Regions from separate parts of the Paenarthrobacter sp. TAF1 genome, predicted to be linked through region 1. Evidence: predicted binding sites of a transcription regulator. Region 1 holds the regulator's gene; the other holds the start of a gene.
The links. Region 1 encodes HrcA, which represses chaperone genes, less so after heat shock. Its sites were predicted from a motif close to TTNGCACTCGNNNNNNNCGAGTGCNAA; they were not measured.
Positions count from the first base shown of each region.

Region 1 (7,653 bases):
AAAGCTCGTTGCCCCGGACGTGGAAGTTGACGTCCTGGAACTGTTCCTCGATGTACCGCAGGGCTTCATCGTGGCTGCCCAGCGAGTGAACCATCTGGTCGGAGTTGTCGAAGGTGACAACTTCCGTGCGCGTGCCCGGTAAGGTGTGCGGGAACTCGGTGGTCGGCTGGTTCCCGTTTCCGGTCCTGAGCCGCCCGTTCAAAGATTCACTCATAGTGCTGGCCCTACGGCCTGTTCTCCTCCGGTTGATCGTATGACGCAATCCTACGCCAGCGCGGCCCGGGATGAACCTCGCCAATGGTCCGGATCACTGCCGCCGCTGCACTGCCGACATTTTGTCTCAACTCGGCATCAAGCCGGTATCAATCATGTTTCAGTTGGCCGGCGTCCGCAGAAACCCGGCCGGACGCCGTCGACGATGTGCCAAGCTGGCATAGCGGGTGGTCGAGCCCCCGCAGTTCCGACCCCAGCGGCCCGCCCCATAGGCGGCCGCGTTTTGCATCGTAAGACAGGAAACGCCATCACCGAGCCAGCGAGCAACGGAAGCGGCGCACGCAAGCGGACCAAGTCCGCCGTCGTTGCGCCGGCGATGCTTGCTGTCATGCTGCTCACTGGTTGCATCGCAAACGGCGGAGGGGGCAGTCAGGCGACACAGAGCTCGCCTCCGATGACGGTCCAGGACGCCCCTGCGAGCAACGCACCACTGGAAACGACGCAGGCGTCCACCAAGATTCCGGTCTACTGGATCGGGCGGAGCAAGGAGGAGGTCTACCTCTACCGTGAGTTCCGGGACATTTCCGGTGACGGCAATCCTGTGACGACGGCCCTGCGGATCATGATGGCGGAAAAGCCCCTGGATCACGACTTCTTCACGCCCTGGCAGGAACCAGGAAGCCTGGCGACCTCCATCTCGGGGAAAAACGTGATCACCGTTGATGTGTCCCGCGACGCCTTCAACTCAAACCTCGATGCCGGGATGGCACAACGGGCCATCCAGCAGCTGGTTTACACGGCGTCCGCCGCGGCATCGTCCTCCGGACTCATCAACTCCGGACAGCAGATCCAAGTGGTCATTCTCGTTGACGGGCACAAGGACTACATGGCCTTCGGCCAAGTGAAACTTGGCGAACCCATGACGCGTGATGCTTCCTTGGTGGCGCCGCTGTGGATCATCGATCCGCAGGAGGACGTGTCCCTGCCCCCTGGTTTGATCAAGTTCAACGGGCGCACCACGGACAATTCACGGCCCATCAGCTGGCAGCTCCTTCAGGACAACGGCAAGGGTGAGAAGTCGAGCCTGCTCACGGGCCAGACCAAAGCAACCGGCGAACCCGGGCAGTATGGTCTGTTCAGCTTCGGCGCGACACTGAAACCCGGAAAATATGAATTGCGGGTAACCGAGGTCGACGATGCCGGCAAGGCCATAGAATCGAGCACGGACACCCGGTTGTTCACCGTGGCCTGATTCGACGTTCGCCGGCTACCAGCGACCGAGGACGTCGCTGGCCAGGACGACGGCGGCGGGTCCCGCCGTCGACGACCGCAGGACATGGTGACCCAGGAGGGCCGTCACGGCCCCTGCATCGCTAAGCCGTGTCACTTCACGCGGCGAAATCCCGCCCTCAGGCCCCACGATCAACAGAACCTCACTGGGCGAAGCACCGTTGACATCCAGCCTCTCCAGGACCTCCCGCAGAGGGTTTTTGGCGTCCTCGTGAAGAATGACGGCCAAATCGGCCTCGGCAACGGCTTTCACCAAACCGCTGGAGTCGACGATCGGGCGGATTGGAGGTACCCAGGCCCTGCGCGCCTGTTTTGCAGCCGCGGTGACCACTGACTCCCATTTCGCATGCGCCTTGGCTGCCCGCTCCGCCTTCCAGCGCACGATGGATCGCTCCGACTGCCAGGGAATCACGGCATCAATGCCCAGTTCCGTTGCCGTCTCGATTGCGAGCTCGTCGCGATCACCCTTGGCCAACGCCTGAACCAGTACCAATCGAACGTCCGGCTGGGCTTCGAAGACGATGTCGGTGGCGGTCACCGTCAGGGCACCGGGCGCCGCTTCGGCGACCACTCCAGTGAGACGGGCACCTGCGCCGTCGGCGATGTCAACGGACTCACCGACGGCCAAGCGCTTCACCGTCACTGCGTGGCGGGCCTCCGGACCCTCCAGGACAAAATCAGTACCGGGCGCTACGTGGCTGAGGCTGCCGGCCGGTGTAAAGAAAACGGGGTTGCTCACCGCTACAGGTTACCGAGCTTGTCCCGGAGCTTTGCGAACATGCCACCACTGGCCACCAGTTTTCCTTCGGTGAACTGCTCGCCGCGGAGCTTGGCAAGCTGCTGGAGGAGTTCTTCCTGTGCATGGTCCAGTTTGGTAGGTGTTTCCACATGCAGGTGAACCTTGAGATCGCCGCGGCCGTAGCCCCGCAGGTGCGTTACGCCGAGGCCACGAAGGGTGATGACCTCTCCGGACTGCGTGCCTGCCTTCACTTCGATGTCCTGTGCGCCGTCGAACGTCTCAAGCTGCACGTCGGTCCCCAAGGCAGCAGCCGTCATGGGCACGCTGAGGGTGGCGTGGAGGTCGTCGCCTTCGCGTACGAACGTGGAATCGTTGTTGACGCGGATCTCCACGTACAGATCACCGGCCGGACCACCTGCAGGTCCTGCTTCGCCCTGGCCGGACAGCTGGATTCGCGTACCGGTAGCGACGCCGGCGGGAACCTTGATGGTGAGCGAACGGCGGCTCCTGATGCGTCCCTGGCCGTTGCATTCGTTGCAGGGATCCTTGATGACGGTGCCGAAGCCTTCACAGGAACCACAGGGGGCGGTGGTCATGACCTGCCCCAGAATGGAGCGGACGGCGCGCTGAACCTGGCCGCTGCCACCACAAATGTCGCAGCGTTCAGGGTGGGTGCCCGGGCGGCAGCAGCTGCCGTCGCAGGTGGGGCAGACCACGGCTGTGTCCACTTCAAGCTTCTTGTTGACGCCGAACACGGCATCCTTGAGGTCGATCCGAACGCTGATAAGGGCGTCCTGGCCACGTCGTACACGGGAGGCGGGCCCTCCGTGTCCACCGCCGCCGCCAAAGAAAGTGTCGAAGATGTCCTGGAAGGCGAAGCCCTGGCCGGCGTAGCCGCCGCCGAAGCCGTTATCAGTGCCGTTCTCGTTGCCCGTGGCATCGTAGACGCGGCGCTTCTGGGGATCTGACAACACTTCGTAAGCGTGCGTCACGGCCTTGAACTGCTCCGCGACATCTTCACCCGGGTTTACGTCCGGGTGGAGTTTCCGCGCCAACTTGCGGTACGCCTTTTTGATCTCTTCCCCGGTGGCTTCCGGCGAGACTCCCAAAACGTCATAGTGGCTGCTCAAAGTCGGTATCTCTTCCTGGTTGTACTGCGGATGTTTTCCCGGGCCGGTGTTCAGCCGCCGAGAATGCGGGAAAGGTAACGGGCCACGGCACGAACTGCTGCCATGGTGGTGGGATAGTCCATGCGGGTCGGTCCAAGGATTCCCACCTTGGCGCCGGAACCGTAGCCGGTGGCCACTACAGAGGCCTCGGCCAGGCCGTCGTACGGATTCTCCCGGCCAATGCTGACTGTCACGCCCCGGGGATCGTCTCCCATGTCCGACAACAACCGGAGCATGACAACTTGTTCCTCAAGGGCCTCAAGCACGGGACCGATGCTTAGCGGGAAGTCAACGTTGGAACGTGCGAGGTTGGCCGTACCGGCCATCAGAATGCGTTCCTCACGGCTGGTGTCGCTCAGGGATTCCAAGCCAGTGGCCAGCCTTTGGGCGAGGGCACGAAGATCCGGCGGGCAAAGGGCCACCACCGACGGTAACACCTGCGGCAGGAGTGCCAGCTGGGTGCCGGCGATGCTGCCAAGGAATCGTGACCGCAACAACATCAAAGCCTCGTTCCCCACGTCCGAACCGGCGTCGATGACTTTTTGCACGACGCTCCCGGTGTCCGCAATGAGGACCACCAGCACCTGTTTGGGGGCCAGCAGAACGAACTCCGCGTGGCGGACCAATGCGCGGTGCGAGTGGGGATACTGCACGACGGCGACCTGGTTGGTCAGCTGGGAAAGGAGCCGTACTGTGCGCTCAAGAATGTCATCGACGTCGTCGGGTCCTTCAAGCAGCGAGTGAATTGCCCGACGCTCGGCGGCGGACAACGGCTTGACCTGGGAGATGCGGTCAACGAACAGGCGATAGCCCTTGTCAGTGGGGATTCGGCCGGCGCTGGTATGCGGGGCGGCAATAAGACCTTCTTCTTCCAGGACAGCCATGTCATTGCGGATGGTGGCACTGGAAACACCCAGGTGATGACGCTCAACGAGGGCTTTCGATCCCACCGGCTCCCGGGAATGCACGTAATCCTCAACGATGGCACGCAGCACTTCCAATTTGCGTGGCTCACTCATTGCTACACCTCCTGACGACTGCCATGGTCCATGGGACCGGTCCCCGCGGGACCTCCAATGGATCACCGCACACTTAGCACTCAACATGCCCAAGTGCTAACAAGTCTAGTATGAGCCACCACGTTGTTAGCATTGAAACCGTCCGAGGACTGCATCCAGGGCGGCGTCCCGATACCGGCTGACGGCAACCCGCCCCTGTCCCCTTTCACATCACCACAGAGGTAGGAATTCCTTGGCTTTCGACAATTGGGGCCCGCAGGACCTGACCGCTCCAGCCAAACGCCAGCTCCCTGAGGTGCCGGTGCAACGCGGCATGGTCCTCGAAGACGTCCAGTCAGGATGGGTGGGCGAAGTCACCCGGGTGGAAAAGACCGGTGGCATGCACATCGTGTCGCTCGAGGACAGGCGCGGTAAAACGAAGTCGTTCCAACTCGGGTACGGATTCCTTCTCGAAGGACAAGCGATCAGGTTGATGCCTCCGGCCCCTCGCCGGCCCGCTTCAGCGGTTCAGGCGAATCGCACGGCCTCGGGTTCGGTAAAGGTCCAGGGGCAACGGGCGCAGGTCGCGAAGGCCAGCCGCATCTGGGTGGAGGGCAAGCACGACGCTGAACTCGTGGAGAAAGTCTGGGGTGACGACCTCCGTGTTGAAGGAATTGTGGTGGAACCGCTCCACGGCGTGGACGACCTCAAGTCCGCCATTGCCGACTTCCGACCCGGTCCCGGCCGCCGCCTTGGCATCCTGGTGGACCACCTCGTGGCGGGCTCAAAGGAGTCCCGGATCGCAGCCGAGGCCATGACTGTCCCCGGCGCTGCAGGCAACGTCCTGATCGTGGGCCACCCTTATGTGGACGTGTGGCAGGCCATCCGGCCGAAGGTCCTGGGCATCGAGCAATGGCCCGCCGTTGCCCGCGGCACTGATTGGAAGACCGGGATTCTCACGGCCTTCGGTTGGCCCCACGAAACAGCGGAGGACATCGGGCTGGGCTGGCAGCGCCTGCTGGGCGCAGTGCACAGCTATGCGGACCTTGAGGCATCGTTGTTGGGGCGTGTGGAAGAAGTCATCGACTTCCTCACCGTCCCGTAGTCCACGGTCCGGATCATCAGGATCCGGCATGCTTCCGGGGCGTTGGTCCCGGGAAGGACGCGCGGCCCGGTATTCTTGGACAGCAACACAGCAGCATCTTTAAAGCATTTAAGGCAAAGGGAAGACACCGTGGCAGATAACGCTCCTGAAGAACCGGGCAGCGCCGCAGGCCGGCCCCAGTACCATGGCGCCCCTGCCAACGCACTCCCGTTGACAGCCAGCGAGGACAGGCAGTGGGCCACTTTGGCCCACTTCGGCGGCATCCTTGGATGCTTGCCGGCTCTCCTGATCTACCTGATTTTCCGCGACCGCGGGCCGTTCACAGCGCAGGAATCCAAGGAGGCACTGAATTTCACGTTGCCTCCCACCATTGCCGCCGTCTTGGCCAACATCCTTGTCCTGCTGCCGGTGGTGGGAAACATTTTTGCCGTCATTGCCACGGGTATCTGGGTGGCACTGACGTGCTTCTCTGTTTCAGCGGGCATCCGGGTCAACCACGGCCAGCCCCACCGCTACCGTTTCAACCTGCGCTGGATCAAGTAGGACCCCGATCCGCCCGATGAATCCGGGGGGTCCGGGGGGTCCGGGGGGTCCGGGGGGTACGGTACCGGGCTGTCAGTCCCAGGCGAAGGTCAGTCCGGCAGGATCCTGCGGACTACGGCATCTGCGAGCAACCTGCCCTTAAGGGTAAGAACCAGTCGTCCCTTGAATGCCTGAACCGGATCAACCAGTTCGTCAGCAATGAGGCCCGCCATCGCGTGGCGCCCAATCGCATCCAGGGCATCTACGGCAAGGCCCGTTCCGAGCCGCGCCTCCAGCATGATCCGCTCGACTTCCCGGGTGCCGGCGTCGAGGGTTTCGCGCCCTGCGGCAGGTGAGGTCCCTGACCCCAATCGTGATGCGTAGGCCGTGGGGTGTTTGACGTTCCACCACCGGACACCGCCCACGTGTGAGTGCGCGCCGGGGCCGATTCCCCACCAATCGTCTCCGCGCCAATACGCGAGGTTGTGCTTGCACGCCTGATCCGGAGTCCTCGACCAGTTGCTGACTTCGTACCAGTTCAAGCCGGCCGAGGAGATCATCTTGTCCGCCAGTTCATACTTTGCGGCGTGGTCGTCGTCGTCGATTCCGGGCACCTGGCCACGCTTGATCTGCGCGGCAAGTTTGGTGCCATCCTCGACTATCAATGCGTAGGCGCTGATGTGGTCCGGCCCGTACGAGAGCGCCGTCTTGAGTGAGAACTCCCAGTCCTCCATGGACTCCCCTGGTGTCCCGTAGATAAGGTCCAGGCTGACGGAGAGGCCTGCTTCGCGGGCCCATTGCACCACCAGCGGCACCCGGCTGGGAGTGTGGGTGCGGTCCAGCACTTTCAGCACGTGCGGAACCGCAGACTGCATGCCGAAGGACACGCGGGTGAAGCCCGCGTCCGCAAGCACCTTCAAGGATTCGGGTGTTACAGAGTCGGGATTGGCCTCGGTGGTCACCTCAGCGCCGGGCTCCAAGCCCCAGTAGCCGACGGCGGCGCGCAGGATCTCTGCGAGATCCTCCGCAGGCAGGAGCGTGGGCGTACCGCCACCAAAAAATACTGTGCTTAGTGGACGATGCGGAAGGCCAGAGGCCTCAAGGGCCGTCGCCGCGAAAGCGACTTCGGAAACAGCCGTGGAAGCATAGGCATCCTGCGACGCTCCCCCGCCGAGCTCCGTGGCGGTATACGTGTTGAAATCGCAATAGCCACACCGTACGGCACAAAACGGAATGTGCACGTAGAGCCCGAATTTGCGTTGCTCGACGCCGTCCAGCACCTGCGGTGGCAATAATCCATCCGCAGGTGCCGGATCGCCCAAAGGAAGGACGCTGGGCATTTACTTCTTGGCCTTGTCCTTGGACTCGTCGGTCGTCAGTGCTGCGATGAAGGCCTCCTGGGGAACCTCAACGCGGCCCACCATCTTCATGCGCTTCTTGCCTTCTTTTTGCTTTTCGAGCAGCTTGCGCTTACGCGTGATGTCACCGCCGTAGCACTTGGCAAGAACGTCCTTGCGGATGGCACGGATGCTCTCACGGGCGATGATGCGGGAGCCAATGGCTGCCTGGATGGGCACTTCGAACTGCTGCCTGGGAATAAGCTCGCGGAGCTTTCCG
Region 1 covers NZ_JBFRDO010000001.1:225,466-233,118, forward strand. The annotation lists gene AB4Y81_RS01025 (PhoH family protein) at 1-214, opposite strand, end outside; gene AB4Y81_RS01030 (GerMN domain-containing protein) at 590-1,465, shown strand; gene AB4Y81_RS01035 (16S rRNA (uracil(1498)-N(3))-methyltransferase) at 1,481-2,242, opposite strand; gene dnaJ (molecular chaperone DnaJ) at 2,245-3,372, opposite strand; gene hrcA (heat-inducible transcriptional repressor HrcA) at 3,423-4,430, opposite strand; gene AB4Y81_RS01050 (DUF3097 domain-containing protein) at 4,663-5,514, shown strand; gene AB4Y81_RS01055 (DUF4870 domain-containing protein) at 5,644-6,057, shown strand; gene hemW (radical SAM family heme chaperone HemW) at 6,147-7,376, opposite strand; gene lepA (translation elongation factor 4) at 7,377-7,653, opposite strand, start outside.

Region 2 (7,653 bases), on a different contig from region 1:
GCTGCCGGGGATCCCTCGCCGGCAGCGGTTGCCTTCTCCTGGGCTCCAGGGAAGCCGGGGCCACTGCGCGGCGCTATGCCCTGCTGATAAGCCGTGGCCACCGCGCGTGCGCGCTCGTCCGCTGCCTCATTGAGGTCATGGCCGGCATGGCCCTTGACCCACTCAAACGTGTACTTGCGTCCCGCGATCGCTTGGTCGATCTCTTTGAGGAGGTCCACATTCAAGACGGGCTTCCCATCGGCCTTCCGCCAACCCTTTCGCTTCCAGCCCGGCATCCACTTGGTTATGCAATTGATGACGTATTGGCTGTCGCAAAGGATCAGCAGTTCTTCGTGAGGTACGTGGGCCGTTGACCGGAAAAGGTCAAGCACAGCCATCAATTCACCCTGGTTGTTGGTGCCGTGCGGCCACCCTCCCGCGCGCCAACAGGAGTCATCAACGTACCAGGCCCAGCCGGCCGGTCCAGGATTACCGAGGGCAGACCCATCGGCGGCAGCAATAATCGTCATGCATTAATCCTGCCAGACCGCACCGACACTTAAACGCGCCCGCGCCCCGGCAGCCAGCAGCCAGCAGCAGCAGGCTCCAAAAGACCTGGCCGCGGACGCACAACGGCGGCCCCCACCGGAGTGGGGACCGCCGTCGCGTGTTTTCAAGCGTGAGCCTGGCGCTGTATCGCTACAGCTGTGGGGCTTAGAAGCCGCCCATGCCGCCCATGTCGTCGCCGCCGGGAGCCGGAGCGTTCTTCTCGGGCTTGTCTGCAACAACAGCTTCGGTGGTCAGGAAGAGACCAGCGATGGAAGCAGCGTTCTGAAGAGCCGAGCGGGTGACCTTTACGGGGTCGTTGACGCCGGCAGCCAGAAGGTCTTCGTAGACGCCCGTGGCAGCGTTCAGGCCGTGGCCGGAAGGCAGGCCGCGAACCTTGTCCACCACAACGCCCGGCTCCAGGCCGGCGTTGAAAGCGATCTGCTTCAGCGGTGCGTCGATGGCAACCTTGACGATGTTGGCACCCGTTGCCTCGTCACCCTGCAGGGTGAGGTTGGCGAATGCCTTGGCGCCTGCCTGGATGAGGGCAACGCCACCACCGGCAACGATGCCTTCTTCAACAGCAGCCTTCGCGTTGCGGACTGCGTCCTCGATGCGGTGCTTGCGTTCCTTGAGCTCAACTTCGGTGGCGGCACCGGCCTTGATGACTGCAACGCCGCCGGCCAGCTTGGCCAGGCGTTCCTGCAGCTTCTCGCGGTCGTAGTCGGAGTCGGAGTTCTCGATCTCGGCGCGGATCTGGGCCACGCGGCCTGCGATTGCGTCAGCGTCGCCGGCACCTTCAACGATGGTGGTCTCGTCCTTGGTGACAACAACCTTGCGGGCGGTGCCGAGGAGGTCCAGGCCGGCGTTTTCGAGCTTGAGGCCAACTTCTTCGGAGATGACCTGGCCACCGGTGAGGATGGCGATGTCGGCCAGCTGGGCCTTGCGGCGGTCACCGAAGCCCGGAGCCTTGACGGCAACAGACTTGAAGGTGCCACGGATCTTGTTGACGATCAGGGTGGCCAGGGCCTCGCCCTCGATGTCTTCGGCGATGATCAGCAGCGGCTTGTTGGACTGCATGACCTTCTCCAGAACCGTGACGAGTTCCTTCACGTTGGAGATCTTGGAGTTGACGATCAGGATGTACGGGTCTTCGAGGACCGTTTCCTGGCGTTCTGCGTCCGTGACGAAGTAAGCGGAGATGTAGCCCTTGTCGAAGCGCATGCCTTCGGTGAGCTCGAGTTCCAGGCCGAAGGTGTTGGACTCTTCAACCGTGATGACGCCTTCCTTGCCCACCTTGTCCAGGGCTTCGGCGATCAGGCTGCCGATTTCCGGGTCACCGGCGGAGATGGAAGCCGTAGCTGCGATCTCTTCCTTGGTTTCGATTTCCTTGGCGGAGGCCAGCAGTTCGCTGATGACTGCCTCAACAGCCTTCTCGATACCGCGCTTGAGGGACAGCGGGTCGGCGCCTGCGGCAACGTTGCGCAGGCCTTCCTTCACCAGTGCCTGGGCGAGGACGGTTGCAGTGGTGGTACCGTCGCCAGCGACGTCATCCGTCTTCTTGGCAACTTCCTTGACCAGTTCTGCACCGATCTTCTCGTAAGGATCGTCCAGCTCGATCTCCTTGGCGATGGAAACGCCATCGTTGGTGATCGTGGGGGCGCCCCACTTCTTTTCGAGGACGACGTTGCGTCCACGCGGGCCGAGGGTGACCTTGACGGCGTCTGCGAGGATGTTCAGGCCCCGCTCGAGGCCGCGGCGTGCCTCTTCATCAAATGCAATGATCTTGGCCATAACGGCGGTAGTCCTTTCGGGACAGTCGTTAAGAAGGTACCTGTCAGATGGGGTGCCCGCGACGGACGGTCCTTCACGTGCGGCCTCTGTATGCCCCGCGTTCCGAACCTCACCCCACCAAGGTGTTTCTTGATCTCCCAGCGATCCCACCACTGTCCGCCACCGGGGAAACCCGGGCCGGATTTAGCAGTCGAACCGCAGGAGTGCTAAATCAATAATTAGCACTCGACCGGGGAGAGTGCAAGCAGAGCCTCCGCTTTTCGCAGTAAAAACACGGGTTTCAGCCGATAGCTGATGGCGATGCGGGACAACCCTGAAAGTCAGGCGACGCGAACACCCTCGGCCTGCGGTCCCTTCTGGCCCTCCCCCAGTTCGAACTCCACCCTCTGGCCCTCCTCGAGGGCACGGAAGCCATCCATCTGGATAGCCGACCAGTGCACGAAGACGTCGTCGCCGGACTCATCCACAGTGATGAATCCGTAGCCCTTTTCGGCGTTGAACCATTTGACGGTTCCCAATGCCATGATGCCCACACTTTCGCAGTAGCCAAGACCGATTGCCGGGATCTCCGGACCGGAATTAGTCCACTGTAACCACAGTCACTCCGCCGGCGCTGCCCCCAATGGGCGGGGTGCTGGTTTTGTTATTGAGGCTTAACCGAGTTGGCCGTTTTGGGCCGTGGAGCCGCGCCGTTACTGGTAGCCGGGTCCCGCTACGACAACCAGCGGCTGCTGCACATCCGGGGTCTCAATGATCGTCTGGATGCCCAGGAGGGTTCCCAAGGCCTCTGCATTGGCCTTCTGCGCCGGAGCGTTGTAGAAGATCACCGAAGTCTGCTGGGGAATGCCGCCCCAGTTGGCTACCGTGCTGAGCGTCCAGCCACCGCCCTGCACCAGGCCTGCAACCCTGCCCGCCAAGCCGGCAGTACCTGCCCCGTTGTAAACCGCCACCGGAACGCTCTTGTCCACCGGCGCCGATGACGGCGTCGCTGACGAAGTGCTCGACGGCGTCGGCTGGGTGCTCGGTTCGCTGGAAGCGGGCGGGGCGCTGCTCGATTCGGAAGGCGCAGCGGACGGCGAGGTGGACGTTTGCTGGGGTACCGGCGTCGAGACGTTTGACGACGCGCTGGGCGCGACAAGCCCAAGGTTCGGCAGGATGAGGAACGCTACGAGGCCGAGCACCAGAGCCACAGCTCCAACAGTCAGAACCGGCCACAAGGTGGGACGCGCGATGTCCTGGCCGTCGCGATGAACGCCCTGCCGGGAGGTGTTCTGTGGGACCTGGTCGAATTCGTCCCTGGCATATTTGGTCATGGTGAAGCGTTGTCCTTGCTGGTTGCTGCTGACAGATCAGCCTGGCGATTTACGCGTCCGACCCCAAGCGCCGCGCTGTCCGCGCGCGTTGGCGGGACGTACGTAGTCTACGCAATCTCTTGACGAGCATGGGGTCGTGGGCCAGCGCGTCCTCGGTGTCGATCAGTGCATTCAGGATCTGGTAATAGTGGGTGGCAGAGAGGTCGAAGAGCTCCCGGATAGCCTGTTCTTTCGCGCCGGCATACTTCCACCACTGCCGTTCCAGCGCCAACATCTGCTGATCACGCTCACTCAATGGGGAGTCGCTTCGGGTACCGGCCGTGAGATCTTCCAAGGCCAACCCGTCGGCCTGCGGCGCCATTGGTTCCGGTGCTGGTTCTGCCACGGCACACTCCTTCGACGCTTGTTGGGGAAAATGTCCTACCCCCATGTTACGGGCGAATAACATCACTGTCATTCGCCCGACCTCCGCCATACGGGAGACAATGGCCGGGTGACTGGCGAGGATGCTCTCTTTGATCTTGAACCTGCGGGCCCGGAGGACGCGGACTTGGCTGCGCTGCTTGACCGTCCGATTGAGGAGCTGATGGCTCCCGACTGGGCCGATGCCCTGCGTCCGGTCGAAGGCCAACTGCGCGATGCCCTGTCCTTTGCCGCCCGGCGTGCCAACGACGGCAAACAGATCCTCCCCGCCTCCGGGAACATCCTCCGGGCGTTCCAGCAACCCTTGTCCGACGTCAAAGTCCTCCTCCTGGGCCAGGATCCCTATCCGACACCGGGACACGCCGTGGGACTCTCCTTCTCCGTCTCGCGCGAAACACGGCCCATCCCCCGCAGCCTTGCCAACATTTACCGAGAGCTTCATGACGACCTCGGCCTCCCACCCCGCGTCCATGGCGATCTCAGCGCATGGACGGAGCAAGGCGTCCTCCTCTTGAACCGCGTCCTCACGGTCGAGGCCCGCAATGCCGGCGCCCACCGCGGGAAAGGATGGGAGGCCATCACGACGGCGGCAGTCACCGCCGTCGCACAGCGGACGGACGGTGCGGGACGGCAGAAGCCGCTGGTCGCAATCCTGTGGGGCAAAGACGCCGAAAGTGTCGTGCCGCTGCTGGAGGGGGCGCCGTCGGTGGTCTCCGTCCATCCAAGCCCGCTCTCGGCGTCCCGGGGCTTCTTCGGTTCCAAACCCTTCAGCAGGACCAACGCATTGTTGGTCGAACAAGGCGCGGAACCTGTCGACTGGGAACTCCCGGTCCTGTAGGACCTGAGGAAGCGTCCGGCCCAAGCACGCCGAATGTGAGGAAGCGTTTGGCCCCAGCACGCGGAACGTGAGGGAGGGTTTGTAACCTTCGACTCATACCCGGCCGGGGCCCAGTCGATTAGCTTAGGCTTACCTATATGACTGCTCTCCCCGTCACCTCGTCCGCCACACGCAAAAGCCGTCCGCAGGTCAACCTGACCGTCTTGCGGAACGAGCGCCTTTCACCCCACATGGTGCGGATCGTGGCCGGCGGTCCGGGGTTCAACGACTACGTCAACAACGACTACGTGGACCGCTACGTCAAGATCGTCTTCCCGCAGGACGGCATCGACTACGAGCAGCCCCTGGACTTGTGGGCCATCCGCGAGACCATGCCACGCGAACAGTGGCCGCATACCCGGACCTACACCATCCGCTGGGTGGACCTGGAGGCACAGGAACTGGCCATCGACTTCGTGGTGCACGGGGATGAAGGCCTTGCAGGTCCTTGGGCGGCCAAGGCCAGGCCCGGGGATTCGCTGATTTTCACTGGTCCGGGCGGCGGCTACAACCCATCCCCCGACGCCGACTGGTACCTGTTTGCCGGAGATGACGCAGCGATCCCTGCGATCGCCGCATGCATTGAGGCCCTGGACGCCGACGCCCGGGGAACCGCCTACCTCGAGGTGGACAGCGAAGCCGACATTCTTCCCCTCGCAGCGCCCCAAGGCGTCGAACTGCACTGGCTGCTGCGCAAGGGCACGCCGGCCGGCTCCAGCGCCCTACTTCTGGACGCCCTGCGCAGCACCGAATGGCTGCCGGGCCGCGTCGACGTCTTCGCGCACGGCGAGCGGGGGTACATGAAGGGCCTCAGGGAGATCTTCTTCGTCCAGCGCGGCCTGGAGCGTTCGCAGGTTTCGTTGTCCGGGTACTGGGCCCTGGGCCGTGTGGAGGAAGTCTTCCAGGCGGAGAAGAAGCTTCCCGTCGGCCAGATCTAGCTGACTTTTTGTACAGATATTGCCCCTAAAAAGACCTCTTAGGGGCAATATCTGTACAAAAACTCCAGAGGGGGGAGGCGGCCTAGCGCCGGCGCACCCGGCGGCGTTCGTTGCTGGAAAGACCCTTGGTCAGCGGCCTGGCGAGGTTGTCGCCGAGCACGATTCCAGCGGCTACCCCGAGTACGATCGCGCCTGCATTCAGCATTCCGCCCGCACCCAGCAGGATGTTGCCGCCCTCAACGGTCAAGGCATACATTGACCGGAAAATGGTGAGCCCCGGCAGCAGGATGAGCGCGGCCGGAACAGCCACCACCAACTGCGGGGCGCCCAGCTTCAGAGCCACCACACGCGCCAGGAGGCCGATGGCCACCGCCGCAACGGCGGGTGACAAACGTTCGCCCAAGCCGGCCTGGCCAACCCCCCACAAAACGAAGAAACCTACCAAGCCGACTGCCGCCGTCGGAATCAACAACCGCATCTGGGTCTGTTCCGTCACGCCGATCGCCACCACCGCGACGGCGATCAGGACGGCCTGTCCCCACAAGGGGTACGCGTCAGGGAATGTCTGGGTGACGTCCAGGACGACACTGCCCATCAGTGTCCCGACCACCACGGCCACGCCAATTCCCGCCACGATCGCGCCAAAGGTCAGCAACGTGGAGAGGAACCGGCCTGCGGCAGTAACCGGGAAGCCGTTGATGGCATCCTGCACCGAGGACACCAGCCGGCCCGTGGGAAGGAGCAGCAGGATTCCACCGGCCACCACAATGGATGGCGCGATCTCCACCCCCGCCCAACGGAGCATCAGGGCAACGAACGTGACCAGGAAGGCGCAGGCCATGGTGTTGAAGAAGTCCGCCGTCCGCCATCTAACAAGCTGGCGGGACAGCAGGCTGATGAGGATGTTGGAACCGAAAGCCACCGCCGAGGCACCAATGCCGCCACCCAACACACCCACAAAGACTGCGGCGAAGATACCGAAGGCGATCGTCACCATCCACCGGGGGAAGGGTTTGGCACTGCGGATGATGCCGTTCAGCCGGCGAACGGCTTCGTCACGGCCAACTCCCCCGGCCACGATGTCGGTGACCAGTTGATGGACCTGAGCCAATCCGGCGTAGTTGTTGGTCCAGGAGCGCACCACCCTCAGCAGGGTGATGGGGGTCTGGTCCTTGGGAGCGTAGTTGATGGCCACCGACTGGTTGGTGATGTCCACTTCCACGTTCTTCAGTCCGAGCGCGGCCGTGACAGCGATCATGCTCGTCTCTACTTCCAACGCACCCGCACCGTAACGGAACATCACTTCGGCCAAATGGAGCGCGAAGTCGATGGTCTTGCGGGCCGAGGCGTCCACGCCAACCACCTGGATGGTGGGATTGGCGTAAGGACTCCCGGCGAGCCGGTCCACGATGTTCATGGGAGCGGTAGGCGGACTATCGCCCTGCACCAGGCGCATCAGCATGCGTTTGGCGTTGACGTTCTGCCGGACCTGCGACGGGCGCAACGGCTGGGTCTTTGGCAACCCGTCGGTCTGGGGCCGGCTGGCGGACCCATCGGGGCGTTCAGTCACGCGGCGATCCTCCCTTGGCTGTTTGATCAGCGGTTACCCCGCAGGTTTCGTACTACCGGCAATTTGCCCAGCGGCAATCGTCCCAGAACTGTCTGGGCGGCCCCTGCGAGCTTCCTGGCCACACGGTACGCCGTGTACTTCAGGGGACTGACCGGAGCAACGAAGTCACCCAGCAGCTGGACTACCTCGCCACCGAATCCCTTCTTGAATTCA
Region 2 covers NZ_JBFRDO010000017.1:62,130-69,782, forward strand. The annotation lists gene AB4Y81_RS17940 (ribonuclease HI family protein) at 1-509, opposite strand, end outside; gene groL (chaperonin GroEL) at 694-2,319, opposite strand; gene AB4Y81_RS17950 (cold-shock protein) at 2,640-2,843, opposite strand; gene AB4Y81_RS17955 (LytR C-terminal domain-containing protein) at 3,012-3,632, opposite strand; gene AB4Y81_RS17960 (DUF3263 domain-containing protein) at 3,682-4,017, opposite strand; gene AB4Y81_RS17965 (uracil-DNA glycosylase) at 4,126-4,893, shown strand; gene AB4Y81_RS17970 (siderophore-interacting protein) at 5,031-5,870, shown strand; gene AB4Y81_RS17975 (threonine/serine ThrE exporter family protein) at 5,953-7,440, opposite strand; gene AB4Y81_RS17980 (peptidoglycan bridge formation glycyltransferase FemA/FemB family protein) at 7,467-7,653, opposite strand, start outside.
Region 2: groL (chaperonin GroEL) is a predicted target of HrcA. The motif match lies at 2,503-2,529, and genes of this name have one in related genera.